2 regions of the Pseudomonas sp. CF161 genome follow, and region 1 is predicted to be linked to the other one. Evidence: riboswitches for the same ligand, from Rfam matches in the RefSeq annotation. Region 1 holds a riboswitch; the other holds the start of a gene.
The links. Region 1 has a riboswitch for cobalamin ahead of CF161_RS21080 (bifunctional 2-polyprenyl-6-hydroxyphenol methylase/3-demethylubiquinol 3-O-methyltransferase UbiG). Riboswitches for the same ligand answer to the same signal wherever they lie in the genome.

Region 1 (4,958 bases):
CGTGGCGTGCCGGCGGCGGAGCGCAAGGAGATCGTCGAGCACTACCTGAATGAAGTCGGCCTGCTGCGCTTTGCCGATAACTATTCCAAGCAACTCTCGGGGGGGATGATGCAACGCGTGGCCATCGCCCGGGCCCTGGCCAACGACCCGCAGATCCTGCTGATGGACGAACCCTTCGGCGCCCTCGACAGCCAGACCCGGTTGCAGATGCAGCAACTGCTGCTCAAGGTCTGGGAGCACAGCAAGAAAACCGTGCTGTTCGTGACCCACGATATCGACGAGGCGATCCTGCTCGGCGACCGGATCTTCGTCATGGGCGCCCGCCCCGGGCGGATCAAGGAAGTGCTCGACGTGCCCATCGGCCGCCCGCGCAACCTGGACATGGTCATGGACCCGGACTTTATCCGCATGAAGCGCAACATCTTCCACCTGCTGCACGACGGGCCCGAGGACGATCACTAACGGCGCGGCACCCGCCGCCTAGTCAGCCGATGCAGGCGGCAGCTATTCAAGGATATGGGTCCGGCACACTGCCAGGATTTCATCGGCCAGCGGCAAATCATCCGGACACGCTCGGGATTGATCCAGCCGTACCGCCTGCCCCTGATTTTGGGCAACGACCTGGCCGGCGTGGTGCTGCGGCTGGGCGCCGAGGTCGACGCTTCAAGTCGAAGGACGAGGTCTACGGGCGCCCTCCCCAGGCCCCTATCGGCACCGTCGCCGTGCGGATTGCCATGCCCGAGAAAGCCCTGAAGTCTGTCGCACAGGGATGCGCCAACGACAAGGAGGTCATCAAGCACCTAAGCCGCAAGCTTCAAGCTTGCGGCTTAGGTTGCTTGACGCTGCCGCCCGCCAATGGTCAGATGCGCGCCAGTTTCAGGTGTCCGCAGCCGTCGTGCTGCGGGTGAAACGGGAAGCCGGTAGGCCCTTTGGGGCGAGTCCGGCGCTGCCCCCGCAACGGTATGCGAGCGAAACATTCACACAGCCACTGTGCCTCGGCATGGGAAGGCGAATGTTTCATGCCCCTCGCGAGCCCGGAGACCGGCCTGATCCCTACATGGCAATCCGCGGTGGGCGGGTGCAGGCCTTGGCGTGCGTAGGCTGTTCCCTGCCCGTCACTTTCTGCTTCAGCTCCCGCGGGTGGCCCGACCAGGCTCAACCCGGCGCTTCCCGATGACGCTTTGCACCCCGCCCCGCCCTGCTCCCTTTGTCTGGCCCGACCACGAAGCGGCGTTTTATGCCGAGCATCTGGCCGCCTCCAACTATGTCGAACGTGTCGGCGGCTGCCTGCTGCAACTGCTCGGCCCGCAGCGGCAACTGCTGGATATCGGTGCCGGTTCGGGGATTCTCGGGCGGCATCTGCTGGCCCCCGGTGGCCAGTGGACCGTGGTCGAACCCAACGCCTACATGGGCCACTGCATCGAGCGCCTCGCGGCCCGTGCACCGGCCGTGACCCTGAGCCTGCACCCGGGTCTCTGGCAAGACATCGCTGACCTGGGCCTGGCGCCGGCACAGACCGTGCTCTGCGCCAACCTCCCGGTCAGCGACGGCCAGGCCCAGGCCTTTCTCGAGCGGGTGCGGCCCCTGGCCCGCGGCACCCTGGTGTGGAACCTGCCGGCCCAGGAAGGCCCGCGCACCTATTGCCTGTCGGGGTTCCTGCCGCCGCAATTGCACCGCAGCGACATGACCCCGGGTTATCAGCTGACCCTGGCCGAGCTGCCGGCCAGCGCCCAGCCCGACGAGATTCACTTCACCGACTGGGCGTTCAGCACGCTGTTCGCCACCCCCGAAGCAGCCCTGATGCATTTCAGGGAGAAGCTCGGCGCCCTCGATGGCGCGGCGCTGGGGCTGCTTGAACGGCATTTGCAGGATCACCTGCAACCGGCCCCGGGGGGCTGGCTGGCCAGCGCCCCGAAACGCGCCGCCAGCTTGCTCTGGCACGCGTGAACTCTCCCATAAGAACCTGCCTGCGGACCTGCCCCATGCCAAGCCTGCGCCACACCTTCGCCCTGCCCCTGTTGCTGGGCACCAGCCTCGCCACCCAGGCCGCCGACAACCCGTCGGTGCTGCAGATGGACACGACCCTGGTCAGCGCCCCCCGGGCCGGCGAGTCGCTCAAGGACGTCACCAGCACCGTGCAGGTGATCGACAGCGAACAGATCGAACGCTCCTCGGCGCGCAACCTGACCGACCTGCTGGCGGAAAACGCGGTGGGCTTTTTCAGCGAATGGACCCCGGGCCAGACCTCGATCAACATCCGCGGCGGCAATACCGATGGCCAGGGCCGGGACTTTCGCAGCCAGGTGACGGTGCTGGTCAACGGGCGCCGGGCCGGCACGGCGAATATTTCCAAGCTGTCGCCGGCCCAGGTCGCGCGCATTGAAGTGATCCGTGGCCCGGCCTCGGTGATCTATGGCAGCCAGGCCATCGGGGGCGTGATCAACATCATCACCCGCAATGGCCGCAACACCGAAGGCGGCGGCGCGACCCTGCAGGGCGGCTCCTGGGGCCTGGCCCAGGGCAGCCTGTTCCAGAGCGGCGCGTCCGGGCCGCTGGATTACTACCTGGGCCTGGACAGCGGTCGGCGCGGTGACTATCAGAGCCGCGACGGCACCCAGGAAAACACCGCGTGGAAACGCCGGGGCGGGTTATTGGCCCTGGGCTATGACCTGTCCGATGACCAGCGCCTGGACCTGACCCTGCGCTCGGACGGCATCTACGACGCGGGCTTTCGCGGTTCGCAATGGGACTACAACAACTACGACAACCGCTATAACCAGTCCCTGGAAGCCAACTGGACCGCCAAGCCGAGCGACTGGCTGAACTGGGCGGCCCAGGTCTACGCCCTGCGCGATGTCGACGACCTGCACTGGGGTTCCGAGCGCCAGGGCAACGGCAGCCCCGGGTTCAGCAAGGACCATATCGAGCGCCGCCTGGACGCCTATGGCCTGAAGCTGACGCCGCAGTTGCTGCTGGGCCCCGGCACCGACCTGCTGCTGGGCCTGGACCTGGAAAAAAGCACACTGCGCAATGATCGTTTCCGCGTGGCCATGAACGGCTCCACCAGCAGCCAGGTGGCGCCCTACGACATCAACTCCGATGACCTCAGCGCCGCACTCTACGCCGAGCTGATCCAGCGCCTGATGGACGACCGCCTGACCCTGCGCGCCGGTTCGCGCTACAGCTATGGCCGCTCGAGCACGGTCAAGACCGACTACATGCCGACCCTCGAAGAGCAGACCCGCAGTTTCGATGAAGTCACCTACAGCCTCGGCGCCGCCTTCGAGGCCATGCCCGGGGTCAAGCTGCGGGCCGGGGTTTCCACCGGATTCCGCGCACCACTGGCAGGCGAGCTGGCGGCCGACTTCACCACCACCAGCGGCAGCCAGACCCTGGGCAATGCCGACCTCAAGCCCGAGACCAGCCTGCAATACGAAACCGGCATTACCCTGACCAGCCGCTACCAGTTCTTCGACCTGGCGCTGTTCCAGAACCGGATCCAGGACCGCATCACCAGCCGGCCCCTGGGCGGCAACGTCAGCCAGTACGTGAACGGCGACGGCGACGCGGTGATCCGTGGCCTTGAAGCGCAATGGCAATACGACCTGGCCCGCGCCCTGGCCCTGGGTGACGAACGCATCCTGCGGATCAACAGCAACGCCAACTGGAACTTCGACATGGACGACAAGGGCGCCGCCAGCACCCTGACCGGCCCGCACCGCGAGCAGATCCAGCGCATGTACCAATACCAGGCCAGCCTCGGCCTGACCTATGGCCGCGAACGTGATTGGGACCTGGGGCTGAACGGGATCCTGCGCGGCCCGGTGTACTATCGCACCGAAGAGCGGCTGCTCAACCCGGATCCCAACTACGTGTACCGCAAGGCGCCGTTCTGGGTCTTCAACCTGCGCGGCAACTACACCCTGAGCCAGCAGCTGAGCCTGTTCGGCGGGGTCAACAACCTGTTCGACATCGACCGCAGCAGCCTGTTTATCGCCACCGGCAATGATTCGCCGCTGGCCGACCCGCGCGCCTCCAACGGTGGCCTGGGCAACAGCAACCCGGGGCGCGAGCTGTACCTCGGCGCGCGCTACCGGTTTTAAGCCGGGTGCGCTGGCTATTGCTGTTGTGCCTTTTGGCAAGCCCTGGCGTGTGGGCGGATGAGGGCTTCCCGCGGACCCTGGTGGATTCCCTGGGACGCTCGGTGGAGATCCCCCACAAGCCGCAGCGCATCGTCGCGATCTTCGCCAGCAACGTCGAGATGCTGGCGGCGATCGGTGCCGGCGATGCCATAGTCGGGGTCGAGGAATGGACCCGCTACCCCGCCGACATCGCCGCCCGGGCCAAGGTCGGTGGGCGCCTGGGGTTTTCCGTGGAGGCCATCGCCCGGCTGCGCGCCGACCTGGTGATCATGACCCCGGCACGCCAGGCCGCGACCCTGGTCGACCCTTTGCAGCGCATCGGCATTCCGGCCCTGGTGCTCAACCACCGCGACCTGGCCGCGGTGCAGGCCAATATCCGCCTGCTGGGCCAGGCCACCGGCCATGAAAACGGCGCCGAACAGCTGATCGAACACATGCAGGCGCGCCTCGCTGCGGTCCAGGCGCGCCTGGCCGGGCAGCCGCCGGTGGCGGTGTACCTGGAGACCGGCAGCAATGATCGCGGCAGTTACCTGACCCTGCGCGGGCACAACTACACCAGCGACATTCTGCGCCTGGCAGGCGGGCGCAACCTGTTCGCCGACAGCCGCCTGAGCCAGGTCGGCGGCGAATCGGTGTACCACGCCAACCCCACCCGGATCATCGTCGCCGGCAGCCCGCAACAGGCCGCCAGCCTGGGATCGCGCCCCGGCTGGCAGAGCATTGCCGCGGTGGCCGCGGGCCGGGTCGACAGCCTGCCCAGCGCCCTGCTGCTGATCCCCGGCCCGCGGGTGGTCGAGGGCGTCGAGCAACTGGCGG
Region 2 (4,958 bases), on a different contig from region 1:
GCCACGGCAATCGGCAACGGGTTGAGCCCGGCCGCCTGCAAACGCTGGCAAAACACATCGATAAACCCGGTATTGGCCGCCTGCAGGTGGGAGCGGTAAAACAGCACCGCCGCCACCGGCTGTCCGGCGTGCCAGTCGGCCTGCCAATCGCCCAGGGTCGCGGCGCTTTTATGGGGGTGGTAGATGGCCGTGCGCGGCAGGGTCTGCGGCTCGGTCCAGGCATAGTCGCGGCCCAGCAGGCTGGCGGCCAGGCAGCGGTACAGATTCAGGGCGTTGTCGCGCCCGCCCTGGCGCAAGAAGTGCCACAGGCGATCGCGCGCGGCGGCCGGCACCGTGCTCAGATCGCTGAGCTCCGGGTCCGGGCGGTCATCCCCCGGCACCAGAATCAGCTGCACCCCGCGCTCGGCCAGTTGCACCAGGCGTTCGACGCCATAGCGCCAGTAGCCGATGCCGCCGTGCAGGGAAATCAGGATCACCTTGGCGTGACGCAGCACCTGGTCGACATACAGGTCGACCGAAGCGTGGTTCTGCACCTGCATCGGGTTGGCCAGGCGCAAGCTCGGGAAATCGTCCGGCAACTGCTGGGCCGCTTCCGCCAGCAGCGCCAGGCTGGAGTCGCCGCTGCACAGGATCACCAGCTCGGCGGGGGTTTGTCCAAGGTCGGCAATGTTGTCATCCGACACGAAACCGCCGGGCTGGGTCCTGAGCAGGTGCATGGGTTAAACGCTGAGGGCGGCGCGCAGTTGCGCTTCGAGTTGCTCGGCGTCCAGCTCCTGGCCGATCAGCACCAGGCGCGTGGTGCGGGCCTCGTCGGCGCCCCACTGGCGGTCGAAGTGCTTGTCGAAACGAGTGCCCACGCCCTGGATCAGCAAGCGCATCGGCTTGTTGGGGATGGCGGCAAAACCCTTGACCCGCAGGATCCCGTGCTTGACCACCAGTTGGGTCAGGGCATCGAGCAGCAGGCTTTCCTCGGCTTGCGGCAGTTCGATGGAGATCGAATCGAAGGCGTCGTGATCGTGGTCGTCATGATCGGCATCGTCGCCGTCATGGTGATGGTCGTGGTGGCTGTGACGGCTGTCGATGTGTTCTTCGGAGCCGGCACCCAGGCCCAGCAACACGTCCAGCGGCAGGCGACCGCTGCTGGCTTCGATGACCTTGACCGCTGGCGGCAGCTCTTCGGCCACTTCCAGGCGCACTTTTGCCAGGTCTTCGGCGCTGATCAGGTCGGCCTTGTTGAGAATCACCAGGTCGGCGCTGGCCAGTTGGTCGGCGAACAGCTCGTGCAGCGGCGATTCGTGGTCCAGGTTGGGGTCGAGCTTGCGCTGGGCATCGACCTGGTCCGGGAAGGCGGCGAAGGTGCCGGCGGCCACGGCCGGGCTGTCGACCACGGTGATCACCGCGTCGACGGTGCAGGCGCTGCGGATTTCCGGCCACTGGAAGGCCTGGACCAGGGGTTTTGGCAGGGCCAGGCCCGAGGTTTCGATCAGGATGTGGTCAAGGTCGCCGCGCCGGGCTACCAGTTCGCGCATCACCGGGAAGAATTCTTCCTGCACGGTGCAGCACAGGCAGCCGTTGGCCAGCTCGTAGACCCGGCCGCTGGCTTCTTCTTCAGTACAGCCGATGGAGCATTGCTTGAGGATTTCACCGTCGATGCCCAGCTCGCCAAATTCGTTGACGATCACCGCGATCCGGCGCCCCTGGGCGTTGTCGAGCATGTGCCGCAGCAAGGTGGTTTTGCCCGAGCCAAGGAAGCCGGTGACGATGGTGACGGGAAGTTTGGCCAGTGTTTTCATCGGATGCCCTTTGGCAAGGTGGCGGGCATACGGGACGAAAACCGCGGCAATGGCTGCGCGGAAGAGTTCGCCACCGGATCACCCCGCCCGGTTGTAGTGAGAATTCGTCACGAGGCAGGTCTCCTGGCTGAGGGTGTGCCGGTGGTAACCGACGATTGACGCGCCTTCCCGCCAACGCCTTGAGACGCGTGCAGTGGCTGTGCATCAACCATGACCCTTTACAGTTGCGGGGGCAGCCGCGGCTTGGACCGCGTTCCCTTCTTAGCTTCGGCCGACTGCGCCGAAGAACCTCGAGTGCGCAAGGCTACGCAGAGCGCGGGGGCCGGTCAATGCGCATTGTCGGCAAGCTCCGGCCGCCGGCGTGGGGAGAAACCAGCATCCGGTCCCGGCGCCATTGCGAAAGAGTGGCAATTGACGGCCCTCCCCCGCCCATGCTCTCCTACACACCTTGTTACGGGTGCCCTTCACAGGGTGAAACGGGAAACCGGTGCGTCACGTGCCTTACTCAAGGCCTTGACCAGTCCGGTGCTGCCCCCGCAACGGTAAGCGAGCGAAGAATCAGATCCACTGCGCCGGGCATCCGGCATGGGAAGGCGATTCTTGCAGGCCAGGCGCAAGCCCCGCCCCTCGCGAGCCCGGAGACCGGCCCGCAATAGACACATAACAAACCCGCGGTGGGCGGGCGCTGTTAATTCCCTGTGCGCCCGGCGCGCGGGGTTTTGCTGCGTTCGATCCACCCGCTGATAACCAGAGGGATGCGCCATGTCGATCATCAGCAGCACCAGTCAATCCGCCAGCAGCACCTCCACCCTGAGCCAACGCCTGGTCGCCGCCATCGGTGCCTCGATCCTCGGCGCGTGCCTGGTGTATTTCGCCGGGTTCTCCCATATCGAAGCGGTGCACAACGCCGCCCACGATACCCGTCACAGCTCCGCCTTCCCGTGCCATTGAGAGCTGCTGACATGATCAAGCGTATTGCGCAAACCGCAGGTTTTACCGGGCTGCTGGCCGCCCTGTTGCTGACCCTGCTGCAAAGCTTCTGGGTCGCCCCGCTGATTCTGCAGGCCGAAACCTACGAAAAGGCCCCGGCCACTGAAGTCCATGAACACGCCGAAGGCGCCATGGCCGGCCACACCCACGATGCCGAAGCCTGGGAGCCGGAAGATGGCTGGCAGCGCGTGCTGTCGACCACTGGCGGCAATCTGGTGGTGGCCGTCGGCTTCGCCCTGATGCTCGCCGGCCTGTACACCCTGCGCGCGCCGAATCGCACCTCCCAGGGGCTGCTGTGGGGGCTGGCCGGTTACGCCACCTTCTGCCTGGCGCCGACCCTGGGCCTGCCGCCCGAGCTGCCGGGCACCGCTGCCGCGGACCTGGCGCAACGGCAGATCTGGTGGGTCGGCACCGCGGCCTCGACCGCCGTCGGCATCGCGCTGATCGTGTTTGCCCAGCACTGGCTGCTGAAAGTGCTCGGTGTCGCCATCATTGCCGTGCCGCACATCATTGGCGCACCACAGCCGGAAGTGCACTCGATGCTGGCTCCGGAGGCTCTGGAAGCACAGTTCAAAATCGCCTCGCAACTGACCAATGCGGTGTTCTGGCTGGCCCTGGGCCTGATCAGCGCCTGGTTGTTCCGGCGTAAAAGCGCGGGTCACTACGCGGCATGAGTGAAGGGCACGCAGCGCCGGCCCTGGTGGTCGGCCTGGGTTGCCAGCGCGGCTGCCCGGTGGACACGCTGCGCGCCTTGCTCGACCAGGTCCTGGAAACCCATGGCTTCGGGCTGGATCAGGTCCGGGGCCTGGCCAGTATCGACCTGAAACGCGAAGAGCCCGGCCTGCTGCAACTGGCCGAGCAGTTGGCCCTGCCCCTGACCTGCTTCAGCAGCTCGCAGCTCACGCCCTACGCGCTGCAACTGAGCCACCGCTCGGAAATCGCCTACGAACGCACCGGCTGCTATGGCGTGGCCGAAAGCGCTGCCCTGGCCCTGGCCGAACGCCTGGCGCAGAGCCCGGCGAAACTGCTGATCCGCCGCCAAAAGTACGCCCAGGCGACCCTGGCCATGGCCTGCTGCGGCTAAAATCCCGATAATCCCCCGCGTTGATCATGAGCAATCTTCATCTGCAGGCTTGCCTTGACCCCTTTTTTCACAGGAAACAGCCATGACCGTCTTTTTTATCGGCGCCGGCCCCGGCGACCCGGAGCTGATCACCGTCAAGGGCCAGCGGCTGATCCATCGCTGCCCGGTGATTATCTACGCCGGCTCCCTGGTGCCCGAGGCGGTGCTGGCGGGGCATAGCGCCGAACTGCTGGTCAACAGCGCCGAGTTGCACCTGGAACAGATCATCGAACTGATCAAGGACGCCCATGCCAAGGGCCAGGACGTGGCCCGGGTGCATTCCGGCGACCCCAGCCTGTATGGCGCCATCGGCGAGCAGATCCGCCACCTGCGCCAATTGCAGATTCCCTTTGAAATCATCCCCGGGGTCACCGCCACCGCCGCCTGCGCCGCGTTGCTCGGGGCGGAACTGACCCTGCCGGACGTGTCGCAAAGCGTGATCCTGACCCGCTACGCCGACAAGACGGCGATGCCCCCTGGCGAGGAGTTCTCCAGCCTGGCCCAGCATGGCGCGACCATGGCGATTCACCTGGGGGTCAACCACCTGCAGAAAATCGTCGCCGAACTGCTGCCCCACTACGGCGCCGACTGCCCGATTGCCGTGGTCCATCGCGCCACCTGGCCGGATCAGGACTGGGTGCTGGGCACCCTGAACGACATCGAGCAGAAAGTGGCGGCCAAGGGCTTTCGCCGCACTGCCTTGATTCTGGTGGGCCGGGTGCTGGCGACGGATCATTTCAGCGAGTCGTCGCTGTATCGCGCGGGGCATGCGCATTTGTATCGCCCGTAGGGCGTGCGGGGAAATCGGGGCTGACGAGTTGCAGCGGCCGCTTTGCGGCCGAGCGGGAGCAAGCTCCCTCGCCACACGCATGCTCCCCGCCCGCACAGCGCACTCCGTTGCCCGGGGTTGAAGGCGCCTTTTCTGGCCCATAAAAAAACGGCGCTCACGGGGCGCCGTTTTTTTGGGTGCAGTGAACGCCTTACTTAGTAGTAGGCGTTTTCTTTCTGCGTGTGGTCGGTCACGTCGCGGACCCCCTTGAGCTCCGGGATAC

Region 2: another riboswitch for cobalamin. It lies ahead of CF161_RS12265 (CbtB-domain containing protein); the one in region 1 lies ahead of CF161_RS21080 (bifunctional 2-polyprenyl-6-hydroxyphenol methylase/3-demethylubiquinol 3-O-methyltransferase UbiG).

The regions. Positions count from the first base shown of each region.
Region 1 covers NZ_ATLP01000094.1:1,280-6,237, reverse strand. Annotated here, with positions in the region: gene CF161_RS21085 (ABC transporter ATP-binding protein) at 1-462, shown strand, start outside; partial or broken gene CF161_RS33465 (NADP-dependent oxidoreductase) at 580-752, shown strand; cobalamin riboswitch at 862-1,065, shown strand; gene CF161_RS21080 (bifunctional 2-polyprenyl-6-hydroxyphenol methylase/3-demethylubiquinol 3-O-methyltransferase UbiG) at 1,174-1,947, shown strand; gene CF161_RS21075 (TonB-dependent receptor) at 1,983-4,103, shown strand; gene CF161_RS21070 (ABC transporter substrate-binding protein) at 4,151-4,958, shown strand, end outside.
Region 2 covers NZ_ATLP01000067.1:1,553-6,510, forward strand. Annotated here, with positions in the region: partial or broken gene cobN (cobaltochelatase subunit CobN) at 1-716, opposite strand, end outside; gene cobW (cobalamin biosynthesis protein CobW) at 720-1,793, opposite strand; cobalamin riboswitch at 1,889-2,101, opposite strand; cobalamin riboswitch at 2,232-2,459, shown strand; gene CF161_RS12265 (CbtB-domain containing protein) at 2,556-2,744, shown strand; gene CF161_RS12270 (CbtA family protein) at 2,756-3,457, shown strand; gene CF161_RS12275 (cobalamin biosynthesis protein) at 3,454-3,867, shown strand; gene cobM (precorrin-4 C(11)-methyltransferase) at 3,950-4,696, shown strand; gene nfuA (Fe-S biogenesis protein NfuA) at 4,891-4,958, opposite strand, start outside.